DNA from 3 places in the Lysinibacillus sp. FW301-JW8 genome. Region 1 is predicted to be linked to each of the others. Evidence: predicted binding sites of a transcription regulator. Region 1 holds the regulator's gene; each other region holds the start of a gene.

What was found. Region 1 encodes Rex, which represses fermentation and respiration genes when NADH is low (regulators of the CRP and FNR family bind a similar motif). Its sites were predicted from a motif close to TTGTGAAATATTTCACAA; they were not measured.
Region 2: a site for Rex is predicted at 1,415-1,432, ahead of qoxA (cytochrome aa3 quinol oxidase subunit II). Genes of this name have one in related genera too.
Region 3: a site for Rex is predicted at 4,437-4,454, ahead of AC3WOM_RS12255 (cytochrome ubiquinol oxidase subunit I). Genes of this name have one in related genera too.

What each region holds. Positions count from the first base shown of each region.
Region 1 covers NZ_JBYTBB010000065.1:23,368-30,077, reverse strand. The annotation lists gene tsaD (tRNA (adenosine(37)-N6)-threonylcarbamoyltransferase complex transferase subunit TsaD) at 1-435, shown strand, start outside; gene AC3WOM_RS21285 (ABC-F family ATP-binding cassette domain-containing protein) at 855-2,804, opposite strand; gene AC3WOM_RS21280 (redox-sensing transcriptional repressor Rex) at 3,048-3,683, shown strand; gene AC3WOM_RS21275 (twin-arginine translocase TatA/TatE family subunit) at 3,850-4,035, shown strand; gene tatC (twin-arginine translocase subunit TatC) at 4,052-4,873, shown strand; gene AC3WOM_RS21265 (CPBP family intramembrane glutamic endopeptidase) at 4,976-5,740, opposite strand; gene groES (co-chaperone GroES) at 5,914-6,198, shown strand; gene groL (chaperonin GroEL) at 6,332-6,710, shown strand, end outside.
Region 2 covers NZ_JBYTBB010000018.1:1,330-8,039, reverse strand. The annotation lists gene AC3WOM_RS09570 (DUF2785 domain-containing protein) at 1-682, shown strand, start outside; gene qoxA (cytochrome aa3 quinol oxidase subunit II) at 1,470-2,402, shown strand; gene qoxB (cytochrome aa3 quinol oxidase subunit I) at 2,430-4,373, shown strand; gene qoxC (cytochrome aa3 quinol oxidase subunit III) at 4,375-4,974, shown strand; gene qoxD (cytochrome aa3 quinol oxidase subunit IV) at 4,974-5,258, shown strand; gene AC3WOM_RS09545 (hypothetical protein) at 5,424-5,861, shown strand; gene AC3WOM_RS09540 (hypothetical protein) at 6,035-6,710, shown strand, end outside.
Region 3 covers NZ_JBYTBB010000026.1:31,274-37,983, reverse strand. The annotation lists gene rlmD (23S rRNA (uracil(1939)-C(5))-methyltransferase RlmD) at 1-1,261, opposite strand, end outside; gene cydS (cytochrome bd oxidase small subunit CydS family protein) at 1,680-1,805, opposite strand; gene AC3WOM_RS12260 (cytochrome d ubiquinol oxidase subunit II) at 1,818-2,843, opposite strand; gene AC3WOM_RS12255 (cytochrome ubiquinol oxidase subunit I) at 2,840-4,186, opposite strand; gene AC3WOM_RS12250 (diacylglycerol kinase) at 4,810-5,733, opposite strand; gene AC3WOM_RS12245 (thioredoxin family protein) at 5,830-6,390, opposite strand.

The sequences.
Region 1 (6,710 bases):
GTATTATTCCCAAGAGTGTGGCTTGAAGAAAATTCGTATGATTTTAGCTTTAGTGGATTGAAATCGGCAGTAATTAATTATAAACATAATATGGATCAACGTGGCGAAAAAATATCTCCCACTGCGGTTGCTAAAGGCTTTCAGGAGAGTGTAGTTGAAGTATTAACTGCAAAAACACTACGTGCTGCACGTGAATATAAAGTGAAACAAGTAATTGCAGCAGGAGGAGTGGCAGCTAATAAGGGTTTGCGAACATCGCTTGAGAAGGTTTTTGCTGAAGAGGGTATCCCATTTTTTGTTCCTCCATTAAAACTATGCACAGATAACGCTGCGATGATAGGGGCAGCAGCATCACCAATGTTTGAAGCTGGTATACGAGGAAATTTAACGATGAATGGTCGCCCTGGAATGGAGCTGAAATCCTGGGGGAAATAGAGAAAGAGGTGTCTTAGATTAAATTCTATGATACCTCTTTTTGATATGTGAAAAATATGTAGAAATATTACACAATGAAATGTTGCTGAATTGACAAATTTTTCAGAATATTATCCACAGATTAATTGTAAATAGAAACGACGAACATTCGTACTTATGCACAAATTGTTGATAACTTGTGTATAACTTGTGGTTATTCTATATATAGTAGCATGTTTTTCACATAAAACTGTGAGCAAAATAATTTAAATCTGTGGATAGTGTGGAAAAGTCTGTTGATATGTTGGTATTACTAGATTTCCTTTGTGCATAAAGCTGTGGGCAGTTTTTGTCGAAAAATAGCACTTGACCAATATATATGAAATATAAGCGCGGGTAAAGAAAAAAGCCATGTGTCAGGCACACGGCTTTACATCTAACTATACAATGATATTTTCAAGTTCTTCATTTAATTCGAGCCATTCTAACTCAAATAGCTCATGTTGTTCCTTAGCAATGGATAATTCCTCTTGCAGCTGTGAGATTTTCTCATGATTTGTGAAAATCTCTGGATCACAAAGTTCTGCCTCTAAATGGGTTATTTCAGCATTTACCTTCAGCATTTTACCTTCCAGTTCTTCAATCGTACGCCTGATTTGGCGTTCTCGTTTTTTTGCTTCTTTATCAATTTTAGAGGTAGAGGCTTTTTCAGCTATATCTATATGACCTTGAGATTGAGAATTAATAGTAGCCTTCATTTGTGCTAGTTCTAGTAGTTCCTGCTTCTTTTCTAGATAGTAATCATAGTCACCTAAATACTCGAAGGAACCATCACCAGATAGCTCAACTACTTTCGTAGCGATTCGATTAATAAAATATCTATCATGTGATACAAATAATAATGTTCCAGGATAATCAATCAACGCATTCTCTAAGACCTCTTTGCTATCTAAGTCTAGGTGGTTGGTAGGCTCATCTAGAATTAAGAAATTTGCCTTTTGCATCATTAATTTTGCAAGAGCAAGTCTGGCCTTTTCACCACCAGATAAAGAGGATACGGCTTTATCCACATCTTCACCACTAAATAAGAATCGGCCTAGAACAGTTCGAATATCCTTTTCATTCATTAATGGCCATTCGTCCCAAAGCTCTTTTAAAACACTTTTATTGCTGGTGAGCTTTGCCTGCTCCTGATCATAGTAACCAATTTGAACATTTGTTCCATAGCGAATTTCTCCAGAGAGTGGTGCTAAATCTTTTATAATGGTTTTTAATAAAGTGGATTTACCTACGCCATTTGGTCCAACAAGCGCAATTCGATCTTCTCTATAGGTCCGCAAATGAATGCTGCTTGATATTTTTTTAGCACTATAACCTATTGTTAAATCATCAACAGATAATACATCATTACCACTTTGACGGTCGATTGTGAAACCAAAGCTTGCCGATTTTTCATCACCATCAGGAGATTCCATCCATTCTGTTCGTTCTAACATCTTACGGCGACTTTGTGCCATCTTTGTGGTAGAAGCACGTGCAATATTTTTTTGAATAAACTCCTCAAGCTTCGCTTTTTCATCTTGCTGGCGTTCAAACATTTTCATATCACGCTCATAATTTTTCGCTTTTTCATCCAAATAAGCACTATAATTACCTGTATATTTTGTTACACGATGACGTGAGACTTCATAGACAATCGATACAACCTGATCTAAGAAATAGCGATCGTGGGAAACAATAAGAATCGCGCCCTCATAGCCTTTTAAATAAGATTCTAACCAGGATAACGTTTCGATATCTAAATGGTTTGTAGGCTCGTCTAGTATTAAAAGATCTGGTTTACTTAAGAGAAGCTTAGCCAGTGCTAAACGAGTTCGTTGCCCTCCTGATAATGAACGAATGGATTTCTCGTAATCCTCAGGATAAAACTGCATGCCATGAAGCACTGAACGGATATCAGATTCATATTGATAGCCGCCTGCATCTTTAAAATTATGCTGTAATTGATCGTACTCAGACATTATTTTGGCATATAAAACAGAGTCTTCATATACAGCTGGATCAGCCATTTGTTGTTCTAGTGAGCGAAGAGTCTTTTCTTGTGCCATAAGTGGTTCAAATATGGTCAACATTTCATCCCAAATCGACAAGGTTGAGTTTAATCCAGCGTGCTGTTCTAAATAGCCGATTTGTATGCCCTTAGGAATAATAATATCACCCGCATCATATGACATTTGACCGGCAATTATTTTTAGTAAAGTTGACTTACCTGCACCATTTCGTCCTACTAATGCAACACGATCACGATGTTGAACCTCTAACTTAACGCCGCTTAGTATTTCATCTACAAGGAAGGATTTATATAGTTGATTGACCTGTAAAACAATCATTCTTGACACCTCAATTCTTCCTTAGTGTAATGGATGAACGATGTGCTTGCAATGTCGATGCTTTACTTATTCCGAGCAGTCATGTAAGATTGAAACGATTTCTCTTTAGTTAGTGGCGTAAATGGCGCCATTAACTAAAGAGAAATCCTCCAATAGAAATAATAAACTTTGTAAGTAGTTCATTAAGCATGTATCATTTAAAATATGTTTAGGCGAATTTGATACACACAAGGAGGAAAAAGTTTGAAACAAGAATTAAAAATTCCACAAGCCACTACTAAAAGACTTCCTCTTTACTATCGATTTATCCAAAACTTTGCGCACGAAGGCATGGAACGAATTTCATCGAAAGAACTAAGTGAAGCGATGAAAATAGATTCAGCAACCATTCGCCGTGACTTTTCTTATTTTGGTGCACTTGGGAAAAAAGGATATGGCTACGATGTTCAACATTTATTAACATTTTTTAGCCAAACGCTAGATCAACATGAAACGACAAAAGTAGCGTTAATCGGTGTGGGGAACTTAGGTAGTGCTCTATTAAAATATAATTTCCAAAAAAATCATAATACACATATCGTTGTAGCATTCGATTCAAAAGCTCCAAAGGATGGTAAGATGATTAGTAATATTCCTGTTTTTCATCCTGATTTATTGGAGGAAAAATATGCTGAATATGGCGCAGAGTTAGCCATATTAACCGTTTCACCACGTTCAGCACAAAAAATGGCTGACCGTCTAGCAGCCATGAATGCAAAGGGTATCTTAAACTTTACCCCAGAGCGCATTACTGTGCCAGATAAAATGCAGCTCTTAACGATAGATTTATCTGTTGAATTACAGGCACTTATTTATTTAATTCGTAATCAGGAAGAGTGAAAATAATACATAATTCAAAGTATAGTTCACAGTTTCTGTCAAATAGAAATATGATATAAAATACGAAGTAATCTATGAAGAGTGACGAAAAACTTTCACATATAATTAGTTAGCAAAATGGCGAATTATGCGTTAAAATGATGGATATAAAGAGGAGGTGGCTGAAATGGGTCCAATAGGTCCAATGAGCCTCGTTATTATCGGAGTTGTCGCTTTACTAATTTTTGGTCCTAGAAAGTTACCAGAGCTCGGTAAAGCATTTGGTTCAACGCTACGTGAATTCAAAAATGCTACTAAAGGATTAGCTGACGATGACGATGATGACAAGAAAAAGAAAGAACTAGATAAGTAAGTTAGGATGTTGAGGAATGAATCCAAAAGATCTAACTGTTATTGAGCATATAGAAGAATTAAGAAAACGGCTTTTCATAGTTGCCGTTTTCTTTGTTCTTGCTATGATTGCTGGCTTTTTTGTTGCAAAGCCAATTGTTAAATATCTTCAAATTACTGGGGAATCCTACAATATAGAACTCCATTCATTTGATGTAGTAACACCACTGTCAATTTATATCCAAGTTATTTTTTTAATATCATTTATTCTTTCTTCGCCGATATTGATGTACCAATTGTGGGCATTTATAAGCCCAGGTCTAAGAGACATAGAACGAAAAGCAACCTTAAAGTATATACCGTATTCTTTTTTATTGTTTTTAGCAGGGCTGTCCTTTTCATTCTTTTACTTATTTCCTTATGTCATAAAATTTATGATGAGCTTATCGAATGAATTAGATGTACTGCCAACAATTGGCATAAAACAGTATTTTTCATTTTTATTTAGACTTACAATACCATTTGGTTTCCTTTTCCAATTACCGATTGTAGTCTTATTCTTTTCACGTATCGGAATGTTATCTCCTGAAATACTAGTTCGTTTTCGAAAGTATTCCTATTTTGGTTTATTTGTGTGCGCAGCTATAATTGCACCGCCCGAGCTGGCTTCGCATTTAATGGTATCAATACCACTGTTTATGCTATATGAAATTAGCATTATGATCTCACGTATTGGCTATAAAAAATACCTGAAATCAGAGGAAATGCGATTAAAAGAAGAGCAGGAAGCTGAGCAAAAACGACAGGTTGAAGAGGCACTTGAACAACAGCGACGACAAATAGAAGAATTAAATCAATAAAAAATAAAGAGCTCGATGCACATGCATATCGAGCTTTTTAAATGTAATTTTTGACGACAAATAACTAAAAAATCAGTGGGATAAAAAGCTCCCACTGATTTTTTATTGCATTTTTTGTAGTTCTTCAAGCAACTTTTGCAATCGTTCTGCATACAATTGTACAAGTGTCACAAAACCATTCAGCATGACGTGGGCGATAATGGACGTCCAAATGCGTTTTGTCTTGTGGTATAAGAAGGCAAAAATCAATCCACAAATTGTATAAAGCAAGATATGTGAAAAGTCCCTATGAATAAGAGCAAAGAAAATGGCACTTACTATAGCCGCTATCCAGAAATTCGTTGTTTGGACAAGCGATCCAAAAATTACACGGCGGAAGACGAACTCTTCTAATATTGGTCCAAATACGACAATCGCAAATATCGCAATAGGAGCGCCTTTTGCAATAGCTACAATATCAGCTGTGTTTTGCGACCCACCCTGGATACCGAATACAGCCATTTCGATAGCTGCGCCAATCATTTGGCCGATAAAAACTAAGAAGAAACCAATAATTCCCCACATGATTGACAGTGGTATAGTTTCTTTCTTTCCTTGATAAATATCCCAAAATGTTTTATCACGGGATGTAAGGATTAAGCTTAGAATTAACGCAATGGCGAAGCTAAGTGCAATATACCAGCCCTGTGTTAATGGAGCTGCTTGTTTACTAGCTAAACCAGTAGTACTCATAACAAGCTTATGAAATGGTACTAACAGCCATTTGCCTGATATTTGCATGAGGATATAAATCAATAAAACATATAGGGCTGTTTTTTTATGTTTAATTACTTTTTGAGAATTAGTCACAGTCAAAATCCTTTCCATTCATTATGCTACCTTTCTATTGTAGAGGAATATGGAAAGAAAACAAAATTTTTCGAAGTTCTGGCTTGCAAAAAAAAGTGTGATTGATTATCATAATAATTGTGTTAGCACTCAACTGTATAGAGTGCTAATAAACTCTCAACAAACATTTAATTAATAGGAGGTTGTTTCACTTGTTAAGACCACTAGGAGATCGTATTGTAATTGAACTAATCGAGGTAGAAGAAAAATCTGCATTCGGTATTGTACTGCCAGACTCTGCAAAAGAAAAGCCACAAGAAGGTAAAGTTGTAGCAGTTGGGACAGGTCGTGTGTTAGAAAACGGACAACGTGTAGAGCTTGACGTTAAAGTTGACGACCGCATTATTTTCTCAAAATACGCTGGTACAGAAGTTAAATATGAGGGTAATGAATACTTAATTTTACGCGAAAGCGATATTCTTGCAATTATTGAATAATGCAATGCTTTATTTAGGTAATAAAGCGAATGCCTATAATGATTGTCACATATGACAATAACAGTATGGTGAAATTGATATAAATATATTGATGAAGCTTAACGAATATTCCATTTCAGGAGGGTAAATTCAAATGGCAAAAGATATTAAATTCTCAGAAGAAGCTCGTTCATTAATGTTACAAGGTGTAGATAAATTAGCAAACGCAGTTAAAATTACATTAGGGCCTAAAGGGCGCAATGTCGTTTTAGAAAAAAAATTCGGTTCACCACTTATTACAAATGATGGTGTGACTATTGCAAAAGAAATCGAACTAGAAAACCCATATGAAAACATGGGTGCAAAATTAGTAGCAGAAGTTGCTTCTAAAACAAATGAAATCGCAGGTGATGGTACAACTACAGCAACAGTACTAGCACAAGCAATTATTCGTGAAGGCTTGAAAAACGTGACAGCTGGTGCAAACCCTGTTGGAATTCGTAAAGGGATTGATAAAGCAGTTACTGCTGCAC
Region 2 (6,710 bases), on a different contig from region 1:
TGAATTACTGAGTGATAATTTACTGACTACACAGCAGCTACAATCTTTATTTGACACAGCTACTAGTGACAACTACTTATTTTTGAACATAGGGGAAGAAATGAAAGATAGTGTCTTTACACGATCATTTTCCGCATTACTGATTGCTGGGATACTGTCTAAGGATGCTACACTACAAATACTAGACGCCAATCGACTGCAACTTTATTTTCAAAAGATAGGACGGTATTTATTATTAGAGAAAGATACACGAGGATTTGTTCAAGACAAGGGATGGGCTCACAGTATCGCACATGGTGCCGATTTAGCGACCATGACGATTAAACATCCTAAGTTCGATTTACAGCATGCACCATCAATCTTACATGCATTAAAGCTCGTTTCTTGGAAAAATACTGTCTATGTAAACGACGAGGAGGAACGCTTAGTTACTATCATTGAAGCTTTGCTAGATCAAAACTACTCTGAAGAAGCATTAATAGAATTCGTTCAGCAAGCTTTCGATAAATTTGAAATGCATTTAGTAACACAAGGATATAATGAAAGCTTTTTTAGCGGGCGTACATGCACTTTAAATATCATGAAAACCTTATACTTTGCATTAAAAATGAATAATCGATCTCCTCAGCTACAAAATGCCATTTATGGACAAGTTGCAAAATGGCTAAAGCTTGGTGCCTAATTCCTCAGAATTTCAGATAGCAATCTTAGATTTCTCTAAGAATTGCTATCTTTTTTAGCACATATTTTACTTTTCGAGCAAAATATAAACATCCCAATATTTGTATATTCATGAAGTTATATAATTATTTCAACATAATTATTATTCCATTCCAAATTCCACCTTTATAATCATTCCTTACATTGAAAATTTATCCTTTTTTATCCTCAAATCAACTTTTGATGTACTCCTTTTTTCTACAAAACGCAATCAAAATGTTTCACCCTCTTTGATTCCGCGCATATTTTATTACAAAATGACGTCCAAAATGTGAAATGATATTTTCACAAAAAAAATCATTTACTTAGGTAAATATCACAAACTCAGTATTTTCAACGTTTCAACAGTGTTTATTTTACTAAGTCTTAAAATACCAATATTAAAATAATGTTTTTTGTTCAAAAAATGTTCATATTCACCCCCTTCTTACTATTAAATTTATAACAAAATAATTTTTTTTCTGTAAAACGGGGCGTATAATCCAATGTGCAACAACGACATTTGTGTTGATCGATTATGGCACATTGTCTTTAATTCGATTGCACAGATTTATGGCTTTGCAAACGCTTGCACTAGACCAATCAAACACTAGACTCAATGTTTCATAATGAACCATGCCATTGTAAGTACTTTTAGGACTTTGATTGGTACACCAAATAAAAGAGGTGACCTTATTTACTCATCTATTTATAAATGTGAACTTTTACATGAAATTTATGAATAGCCGTTCTATAGAAAGGAGTCAAACATGAAAAAGAAGTTTAGCTTAATGTTCTTAGCATTTAGTGCCCTTGCCATTCTTGCTGGATGTGAACCGCTAACAATTTTAGATCCAAAAGGACCAAATGCTAAAACATTATCAGACACAATTATTTTATCCATTATCACAATGGCCTTTATATTATTAGTCGTATATGTACTTTTAATATTTATGCTAACAAAATATCGTGCTTCAAAAGCACCTGCTAATTATGAGCCGCCTCATGAAGAAGGCAGTCATTTACTTGAAATTACATGGACAGTTATTCCAATTATTATTGTAGCGTTTTTAGCAATCGTTACTGTTAGAACAACAAGTACAGTAGAAGCCAAGCCAGAAGGTTATGACAATCAAGAGCCGCTTGTAATTTATGCCTCATCTTCTAACTGGAAATGGCATTTTAGCTATCCAGAGCAAGGAATTGAGACAGTAAACTACGTAAATCTTCCGATTGATCGTCCAATTGAATTTAAATTGTACTCTTTCGGACCAATTACAAGTTTTTGGATACCTCAATTAGCGGGTCAAAAATATGCAATGAGCGACATGTTGACTACTATTCACTTAGCAGCTGACGAGGTTGGTTCATTTATGGGACGTAACTCCAACTTTAGTGGTCGTGGATTTGCTGAAATGGAATTCGAAGCACAATCAATGACACAGGAAGATTTTGATAAATGGGTTTCAGATGTAAAGGCAAATGAGAAACCATTAACAGAAGAGAAATTTGATGAGCTATTAAAAGCTGAGCATGTTGGTCGTTCAAGCTATTCATCAACACACTTAGAATTTAGCCCTGCTCCTATGGAACATAGTGAACATATGAACATGTCTGACGATGAAATGGATCACTCTGAGATGAACCATGAGAACCATTCAACAGATTCACAAGAAAATTCTAATGCAACACATTCACATTAATTTTTAAAACTGAAAGGAGCGCATCCAATGAGTATGGAAGAAGTTTTCCATCCAATGCAAGAACCGATGATTTTAGCGGCAGCTATTAGTATCGTCGTTGGAGCAGTTGTTATCTTTGCTGGCCTTACTTATTTCAAAAAATGGGGCTATTTCTATAAAAACTGGCTTTCAACTGTTGACCATAAAAAAATCGGTATTATGTATATCGCTGTAGCGCTTTTAATGCTTTTCCGCGGTGGTATTGATGCATTGTTAATGCGTGCACAAACGGCGGTTCCAGACAACGGCCTTCTAGATGCACAACACTATAATGAAATATTTACAACACACGGTTTATTAATGATTTTATTTATGGCCATGCCATTCGTAATTGGTTTAATGAATATTGTTATCCCACTGCAAATCGGTGCACGTGACGTAGCCTTTCCACGTCTAAATGCAGTTAGCTTCTGGTTATTTGCAGCTGGTGCAGGTTTATTAAACCTATCATTCATCATTGGTGGTTCTCCAGATGCAGGTTGGACTGCCTACTTCCCGCTGTCAGGGACAGAGTTTAGTCCTACTGTTGGGAACAACTACTATTCTTTAGCTCTACAATTATCAGGTATTGGTACGTTAATGACCGGGGTAAACTTCATCACGACGATTATTAAAATGCGTGCACCTGGTATGACATTGATGAAAATGCCAATGTTCACTTGGTCAATTTTAATTACAAACGTTATTATCGTATTTGCATTCCCAGTGTTAACTGTAGCACTTGCATTAATGATGCTTGACCGTCAATTTGGTACACAGTTCTTTGCCATGCAAAATGGTGGTATGGACATGCTTTGGGCCAACCTATTCTGGGTTTGGGGACATCCTGAAGTGTACATCGTTATCTTGCCAGCTTTCGGTATTTTCTCAGAAATCATTGCAACCTTTGCACGTAAAAACTTATACGGTTACAAATCAATGGTTATGAGTATGGTTGTTATTTCATTGTTATCATTCCTAGTTTGGGCCCACCACTTCTATACAATGGGTCACGGTGTCATGGTAAACAGTGTATTCTCTATTACAACAATGGCAATCGCAGTTCCTACTGGGGTTAAAATCTTTAACTGGCTGCTGACAATGAGGCACGGGAAGATTCAATTCACAACTCCAATGCTTTATGCACTTGGCTTTATTCCGATCTTCACAATTGGTGGGGTTACAGGGGTTATGCTAGCAATGGCAAGTGCCGACTATCAATATCATAATACGATGTTCTTAGTTGCCCACTTCCACTATGTATTAATTCCAGGAACAGTATTTGGTGTACTTGCTGGTTACCACTACTGGTGGCCAAAAATGTTCGGTTTCCGTTTAAATGAAAAATTAGGGAAAGCTGCTTTCTGGTTTATTGCAGTATGTTTCAACGTAACATTCTTCCCATTATTCATTTTAGGTTTAGATGGTTATGCTCGTCGTATGTATACTTACTCTGAATCAACTGGCTACGGTCCATTGAACATGCTATCGTTCATCGGTGGACTTGGTCTTGCTGTAGGCTTTGCGTTAATCGTGTACAATATCTACTACAGCTGGAAGCATATGCCTCGCAATGAAAAAGCAGATGTTTGGGATGGTCGTACATTAGAATGGGCTACTCATTCTCCAGTTCCAGAGTACAACTTTGCAGTAGTACCAACTGTAACTCGTTTAGATGAGTTCTGGTTTGCGAAAAAAGAAGGTCGTGATATTACGGCTGGTAAAATTGATAAAATTCATATGCCGAACAACACTGGCACTCCATTCTGGATGAGCGGATTCTTCTTCCTTGCAGCATTCTTTGCTGTATTTAACCTATGGATTCCAGCCATCATTAGTATGATTGGTGTATTTGGCTTTATGATTCATCGTTCATTTGAAAAAGATCATGGTCGTTACATTTCAGTTGAGGAAGTTATGGCTACTGAGAAAAGCTTGAGAGGTGATAAATAATATGAAAATCGATTCTTCACTTCCATTAGAATATAGTACAGAGGAAAATCGCCTGAAAATTTTTGGTTTCTGGATTTTCCTTGGCGCCGAAATCGTGTTATTCGCTACACTTTTCACTGTATATTTCACACTTCATACACGCACAGGTAGCGGTCCAAATGGCGCTGAAATTTTTGAATTAACACCAGTATTATGGGAAACATTCTTATTATTAACAAGTAGTTTCACAATTGGTCTTGGTGTTCATGCAATGCGTATTGGTAATAAAAAAGCAATGATGACATTTTTCATCATTACACTGTTATTAGGTCTTGGCTTCTTAGGTATTGAGATTGATGAGTTTGTGACATATGTTCATGAAGGTGCAACAATCCAAACAAGCGCATTCTTATCATCATTAATGACTTTACTTGGTACACATGGTGCCCACGTAACATTCGGTTTCTTCTGGGGTGTTGCCATTTTAATCCAAGTAGCAAAACGGGGCTTAAACCCACAAACGGCTAACAAAGCGTTTATCTTCTCACTGTACTGGCACTTCCTAGACGTTGTTTGGATTTTCATCTTCAGCTTCGTCTACTTGAAAGGACTGATTAGCTGATGAAGGAATTATTCCCAAAACAACATGTGATGGGCTTCGGCTTCTCACTATTACTAACAATTGTAGCTTTAGCAGTTGTTAAATTCGATATGTCACTTAATATGGCATTTGGCATTTTACTAGTAACTGCTCTTGCACAAGCGACTGTACAATTAGTATTATTCATGCACATTGGTGAATCCGAAGATAAGAAAACTTTATATACAACGATTTTATATTCTGTATTCGTAGGTGTTGTCACAATCATTGGTACATTATTTGCCATGATCTGGGGCTATAACTGATAAAAAAAGTCGAGAAAATGATATCATTTTCTCGGCTTTTTCTTTAATATCCATTGATTGAAGAAAATCTAAGTCTAACAATCGCCTTTTCTCTTCATTTAAAACTAACAATAGTTGAATTTTGTCCGACATTAAAAGAAATGACGAAGGGAGGGATGATATAAAATGATTTCAGGTATCAGTTTTCAGACAAACACCGTAAGCCTTACAAAACAAACTTCATCGTCTAAAGGAAGCCTCAAAAATTCTTTTGACTTTGCTTCTTATTTAACTAGTACATCATTAAATAATGCAAATCTATTTGCTCTATCACCTGAGAATACATATGAACAAAGTAAGTTGTATCATAAACCTTTTAAAACACCAACAATCGGAGATTATTTACAAAATAATTTTCAAGCACATCAATTAAAAATAATATCTGCTGCTAAGGAGAGGCTCCAAGCTGAAGTGACAGCCTATGAGTCTACCGTTAAGGATAGCTCTATCACGACTCAGCAAAAGCTTACAACTATGAAAAGAAATAGTGCCATTTTAAGTGATTACTTAAAACAAAGCCAATTAAAGCAGACTATAATTTCTAGCAATGATTTTCGCTTTTAACTTCACAGTGTTACCTGCGTACCTATTTATGATAGATTACACTATTAAAAACGAATCTATTCTCGCGTATGTTTTTAGTGATTATTTGTACCTCCTGGAGCTAATACAGATAATTATTACCATGTGATTAAGCAAAAGATATTGCTATAATTTACTGAGAGGGAGTGTGAATTATGGCTATAGAATTTCAAGCAATTTCTACAACATTGGACATCGCTTATTTCGATGGTGTTACTTATTCAATACCGAAGCAATGTCCACATTGCTATGTCTGGATGATTCCATCGACTATTGATGCAAAAAAGCTATCTTATGATTTACATTATGATATGAATTTTCTTTCACATTCGTGTGTAGGTTGCAAGAAAAGCTTTGTTACTACACATTTCCGTAAAACTTCAAATAACAGCATTACTTTTCATTCTGTATATCCAGAGATGACAAATAAAGCGGTGCCAATGATTATCGCTGAATTTTCTCCGCAATTTGCTAATATTTATAGACAAGCTGCATTGGCAGAAAATTTGGATCAAATTGAACTAGCAACGACTGGCTATCGAATGGCACTAGAAATTCTAGTTAAGGATTATTTACTTGCCGAATTTCCAGAGCTAGAAGAACAAATAAAACAATCCTCCTTGCATCAATGTCTGACAGAATATTTTCAGGATATATCTAATTCTGTCGCTGCCCATGTAGTAAAATCCTTGAGTAATGACTATGTCCATTATGTAAAAAAGCATACTCACGCGGGTTTTGAGGAACTTAAGTTTTATTTTGAGATCTTTGTGAATGATATTGAAACGAAATTAAAATTAAAAAAACCAATTATACATAAAGCAAATATAC
Region 3 (6,710 bases), on a different contig from region 1:
TTAGGTCGCGTGCAAGTGTGGCTGGATTACACGATACATAAACAACTCGCTTTGGACGTTGCTCTAAAATGGTTTTTAGAAGTGCTTCATCACAGCCTTTACGCGGTGGGTCTACAACTAGGACATCGGCTTCTTTGCCTTCCTTATACCAGCGTGGAATCACTTCTTCTGCTGGGCCTGCCTCAAAATACGTATTTGTAAAGCCGTTCAGTACTGCGTTACGCTTTGCATCTTCAATAGCTTGTGGGACAATTTCTACGCCCATAACTGCCTTTGCTTTTTGAGCAAGGAATAAAGAAATAGTACCGATTCCACAGTAGGCATCAATTACTCGTTCGTCACCCTGTAGATCAGCATAGTCTAGTGCTTGTTTGTAAAGAACTTCAGTCTGTTCAGGGTTTACTTGATAGAATGAACGAGCTGAAATTTCAAAGCGTACATCACCAATTGAATCAATAATTACATCCTTGCCCCATAGATTTATGGTTTCATCACCAAAGATGACGTTTGTTTTGTCGCTGTTGATGTTTTGCATTATTGAAGTGATATTTGGTACAAGCTTTTGTATCGTCGCAACGGCTGCCTCTTTTTGAGGGAACTTTTTCTTTTTGGTTACGAGTACAACCATGACTTCACCAGTTGCACGAGCTTTACGAATGACTATGTGACGTAGCATCCCCTCATGTGATAGCTCATTGTATGGCTGGATACCTATTTTCGCTAATTCCTTTTTCAAGCCTGCAAGAATAGCATCCGCCTCACCTGTTTGAATTAAACAACGCTCCATATCGACAATGCTATGCGTTTTAGTTTTATAAAAACCTGCAATTGCTTGTCCTGCTTCATCTATGGAAAAAGGAATTTGTGCTTTATTGCGGTAATGCCAAGGCTCTTCCATGCCTTTCACAGGAAGAACAGGTGCATCAATTTTACCTATGCGTTGCATAACGTTCCTTACCATATTTTCTTTCCATTTTAACTGCCCCTCATAGGATAAATGCTGTAATTGGCAACCACCACATTGCTGGAAATAGTCACAAGGTGCTCCCACGCGGTCTGGGGACGGCTCGATAATTTCTACAACTTTGGCAAAGCCGTAATTTTTTAAGGTTTTCAACACATGAACTTCTGCCGTTTCATTAGGAAGTGCGCCTTGAATAAATAGTGGATAGCCATCGACCTTTGCGACACCATTACCATCATGTGTTATATCTTCTATATAAACTGTTAGTCGATTATTCTTTTTCACGGGTGCTGACATTCGTACATCCTCCATTTCAATCTTCTTATTGTAGCATGTGTTGGCGGATGAAAAAAGAACAAGGCTTGTTAATTATTGTAGGAACTATCTGATGAGCAGAATCTGACTGGCGTAATTTACCTGAGTGGATACATCTGCGAGCTGAGCGAAGCTACACTTTACTTGAGCGGATATTTCTCCAACCTGAGCAGTTCTCCTATTTACCTGAGCAATTTTTTCTCCAACCTGAGCGGGTCTCCTCTTTACCTGAGCAGTTTTTCTCCGACCTGAGCGATTCTTCTCTTTATCCGAGCAGTTTTTTCTCCGACCTGAGCGGTTCTTTTCTTTACCCGAGCGGATTCTTCTCTAACCTGAGTGGTTCTTCCCTTTACCTCAGCTATCCTGATTGACCATCCCCGCCCTGCCGAAAAAAGAGCCGCTATTCGCGACTCTCTTCCTGCTGCTCTTTTGCTATATGATGATCTTTGGGAGCCCACCAGAATGCTGCGACAATTCCTAGAATTACTACAATAAATGGCGCATAAAACATAAGAAATTTCTCCATTATTCTTTCCTCCTATGCGTGATTGTCTTCTTTTCCTGTCACGTAATTTTTGTTAAATAGGAATAGCTTCATCAATAGATAAAGTGACGGAATAAGCAGACATAGACCTAAAATAAACGCAATCACAAGAGCGATTGCCATTTGTGTGCTGGTGAAGCTATCGTAAATTGTTAAATACGGGTACAGTAAATATGGATATTGTGCGATACCGTAGGCAAAGAATGCCACTGCAAATTGTGCAATCAATAGTCCTACAGCAAGACCGTAATTTTTTCGCATCCATATTAATAACACCGTAATAATAAATAGGATTGCTGAAATGGCAAACAGCCACCATAATTCAACCATATGATTATAGCTCTCTGGGTTGATGGATTTCATTTCATACACAATGCCTAGCGCACTAACCATTAAAGGTGCGGCCCAGATAAGCGCATATTTTCGCATTAGGTTTGTGGCTTCCTTATCCTTTGCTTTGTGGGCATACCATGTTAAAAATACAGCTGAAATATAAAGTACAGCAGCTATGCTTAAAACGACAATACTCCAGGCAAATGCACTTGTGTAGAGCGTCCAATAATTTAAGACGGGCTGCCCATTTACAATATCGACATATCCGCCACCAGCAATTGCAAATACGACGGATAGAGAGGCTGGGATAAGTAAGCCTGCCACACCATATGTTAGTGTGTATCCGATATGACCTCGTGAGCCGTATGATTCAAATGCATAGTAGGAGCCTCGTATTGCTAGCAGCACGAGTGAAATACTAACTGGCACAAGTAAAATCGTTCCATAATAAAAGGCTGTTTGCGGGAAAAATCCTACAATCCCAACAAAGAAAAATACTAAAAAGACATTTGTCACTTCCCAAACAGGCGATAAATAACGCTTAATAATATTCGTTAAAATATGATTTTTCCCAATGAGTAGACTGTAGGCATTAAAGAAGCCTGCCCCAAAATCAATCGATGCAACAATGACATAGCCGAATAGGAAAATCCATAGGACTGATATACCTAAAATCTCTAATGTCATAGGAAATCACCGCCTTTTTCAGAATGGCGATCTTCAATTTCACGTTCAATTGGATTCTTTTTGAACATACGAACCAATACCACAATACTACCTACTGCCAATACGGCATAGACACCAGTAAATAATAGCATCATTAAATCTACATGGTCACTCGTAGTTGCCCCCTCTGGTGTTCGCATTAAACCATATAAAATCCAAGGTTGTCGCCCAACTTCTGCGAGCCACCAGCCTGCCTCAATAGCAATAATGGAAAGCGGTCCTCCTGCAACAATAATCCATCTAAACCAACGTGTGTGGATAAACTGCCAGCTACGTGCTTTCCCCACTACATAAAGCAGTGAAACAAGCACCATGAACATGCCAATAAACACCATTATATTAAAAAGATAGTGAATATAAAGTGGTGGTCTATCTTCCTCTGCAAATTGATCTAAGCCAATAACCTCTGCAGTTGGGTTATTATGAGCCAATATACTAAGGGCATACGGAACCTTTATGGCATATTTCACTTCCTCACCATCTAACACACCAAAAAGTATAAGTGAGGCTTTATCTTCTGTTTCAAAATGCCATTCAGCGGCCGCTAATTTTTCTGGCTGGTATTCTGCTAAGTACTTTCCTGAGAAATCTCCGATAATTGCTGCTGCAATAGAGAAAATCAGACCAATCTTCATAAGTAATAATAATGATTTTTTATGGTACTCATGCTTAGAACCTCGAAGCATGCGATATCCTGCAATAGCTGCTAAGACAAATGCTGATGTCATATAGGCTGTCACAAGAACATGGGCTACCTTTGTTGGCATCGCTGGATTAAACATTGCTAAAAAGGGTTGAATATTTACTAGCTGCCCATCTACAATATCAAAGCCCTGTGGTGCGTTCATAAATGCATTGACAATTGTAATAAACACAGCAGACATGGATGCACCTACAGCTACAGGAATTAGCAATAACATGTGCTTTTTCTGACTATCAAAGCGATCCCATGTGTATAAATAAATTCCCAAGAAGATGGCTTCAAAGAAAAATGCAAACGTTTCCATAAAGAGTGGTAACGCAATTGTTTGACCAGCAAGTTGCATAAAGTTGGGCCATAATAAAGATAACTGTAAGCCTATTGCTGTTCCCGTAACTACACCAACTGCAACAGTAATGACAAAACCACGTGCCCAGCGTCTAGCCATTAAAATATAATGCTCATCGTTCTTTCTATACCCAGTCCATTGAGCAATCATAATCATTAACGGAACACCAACACCAATCGTTGCATAAATAATATGGAACGATAATGTTAGCTCAGTTAATGCTCTACTCCAAAAGACTGCTGATTCGTTAATCATCTCATTGCCCCCCTAACTTCCAAATATTCTTCCAAGTATGGAAAGTAGCATGATAATTGCAACACCGAAGCTTAGCCAAATGAGCTTTCTTTCCTGTGACTTATACAAAGGCAACACTTCCTTTCCCTTAGCTATACCCCCATTTTCCACTATTACAACGAAAAAAACCTTTAAAATGGACCGAAATTTCAGCCTATTATAAAGGTTTCAAATTTTGTTCAAGTAATATACGCACATTTGCCAAACATTTTTCTTAATTCATTCACAATCAACATTCACCATGGATTTCAATACATTATTGTGAATAATATCCAAGTTATAAGTGGTTTTTTAGAACCATAATTAAATAAAAAATTAAACCTTAAATCAGGTGACTTTTATTCGTTAATTAGTTCCTTTCACTATTGAGTGGTTCAGTATCTTTTTGAGCTTCTTCTCCTCACTATTAAGCGATTCGGCATTTTCTGAGCTACTTTTTCCCATATCAAAAAAGATACGATCTCCTTTTTTGAGCTCTTCCTTTCACTATAGAGAAAAAATATCCAAATTGTTCCTTCAATACTTAAAATCAAATGAAAAGCTCTCTTGCACTGGATTAAGCACAAGAAAGCTCCTTGGTTTAATTATTCAATTAAAATACGATCTTCCTCACGAATATCTGCAAGTGGTACAAAAATTTCAATATGGCGTTTTAGGTTTTCAAACGTGGCAGGCGCATCCCCACCGTATTCGCCATCTAGATTTAAATGTATTTCATCTTCTGTCGTTACTTTTACCACACTTGCTTTTTTATAAATCACTCGATCATCATTTAAATGCTCGCCTCTTAAAGCCATTGCTGCCAGCTGAATAAATTCAGGAAGGCTTACTTTTTTCAATACTAATAATGTAAAATATCCATCATTGATACTTGCGTCTGGGGCAAGCTTTTCAAAGCCGCCCACTGAATTTGTTAAACCACATAAAAACATCATCGCATCTCCATCGAATACTTCACCGTCATATTCAATACGCATGTGAGAAGCCTTGATGGATGGAATCATTTCTACTGCTTTTAAGTAATAAGCTAGCTGTCCGAGCATTGTTTTCATTTTGCTCGGTACTTCGTAGGTTAACTCGGTAATGCGACCACCCGCAGAAATATTGATGAAATAGCGTTTCCCATTTAATAAACCTACATCCACTGGCAACGTATCGCCCTTTATAATAATATCTACAGCATCTTCAATATTTCGGGGAATGTGCACGGCACGGGCAAAGTCATTTGTTGTGCCCATCGGAATTAAACCAACTTTTGGTCGTTTTTCGAATGAGCTCACACCTGAAACAACTTCATTTAATGTGCCATCTCCACCAACTGCAATAATGATATCAAAGCCACGTTCTACTGCATTTTTTGCCGCAATGGTTGCATCGCCTTCACAAGTTGTTGCATGACAAGATGTCTCATAGCCTGCTACCTCTAGTTTTTCCAATACTTCTGGTAGATGCTTTTTAAATACCTCTCGTCCAGATGTAGGATTATAAATGATTCTTGCACGTTTCATAACATACCTTCCTGCTTCATAAGATTCTACTTCATTCAACGAATTATTCGCTGAAATGTTGCACTATTTTTTAGACACACCGTACTCCATTAACGACTATTCCCACGCAGCTGTCACTTGATTTTTAAAATCCTCATAAACAAATGTCCAATAGGATTGATTCGTTATATTTTCCTCACGAATTTCCGCATATAATGCCTTTTGTGCATCTTCAAATGCAGGATCTTCTTTATCAGGCAGCCCTGCTCGTTTGCTCACTACTAGTTCCTGTAATTGTGGTGCACGAGGTCCCCATTTGCCAATAACCTGTCCAGCATTATCTAATAAAAGATAGATTGGAATAGCACGACCGCCATTTGTTAAATAGCGATCAATTAAATCTGTATCCTCATCACGTAGTACAGCACGCATATCTAGACCTGCTGCTTCTGCAACTCGGCGAATAATCGGATTGTTTAGCATAGCATCCCCACACCAATCCTCTGTAATCGTTAAAATTTTAGGCTGCTTGTTTTTTAGCAGCTCGACAAAATCATCATTTGTTGGCACTTCGAAGCCATCATAAATACGAAAGCTCTCCTCTTTTAGCGTTGTCATATTATCCATGTATTGCTGAATTGAAATTGCTTCATCAAAATATTGTTGCTCTGTTTTCATTGTAGGTATCCCCCTAATTTTTTATTTTCTATTCTATATTTTGCTATGAATACTCTTTTTAGACAACTGTAAAGCTTTATAAAAATAATGAACTTCTTTATTTATAACCTATTATCTATAGATAAGCTATTTTATTACAAAACAACTTGCATAAAAGTTAAATTAATACATCTTTTCGATATTAAAATATGAGGTGTATTTAATTGAAACTAAATAATTTCTCGTTATTCCGAGGCATAATGAATAAAGATGCTTCGAAAGCAAATATGTCAACTATGAAGCAATTAAGTCAATATAATCAATTATCTAAAGGCACAATG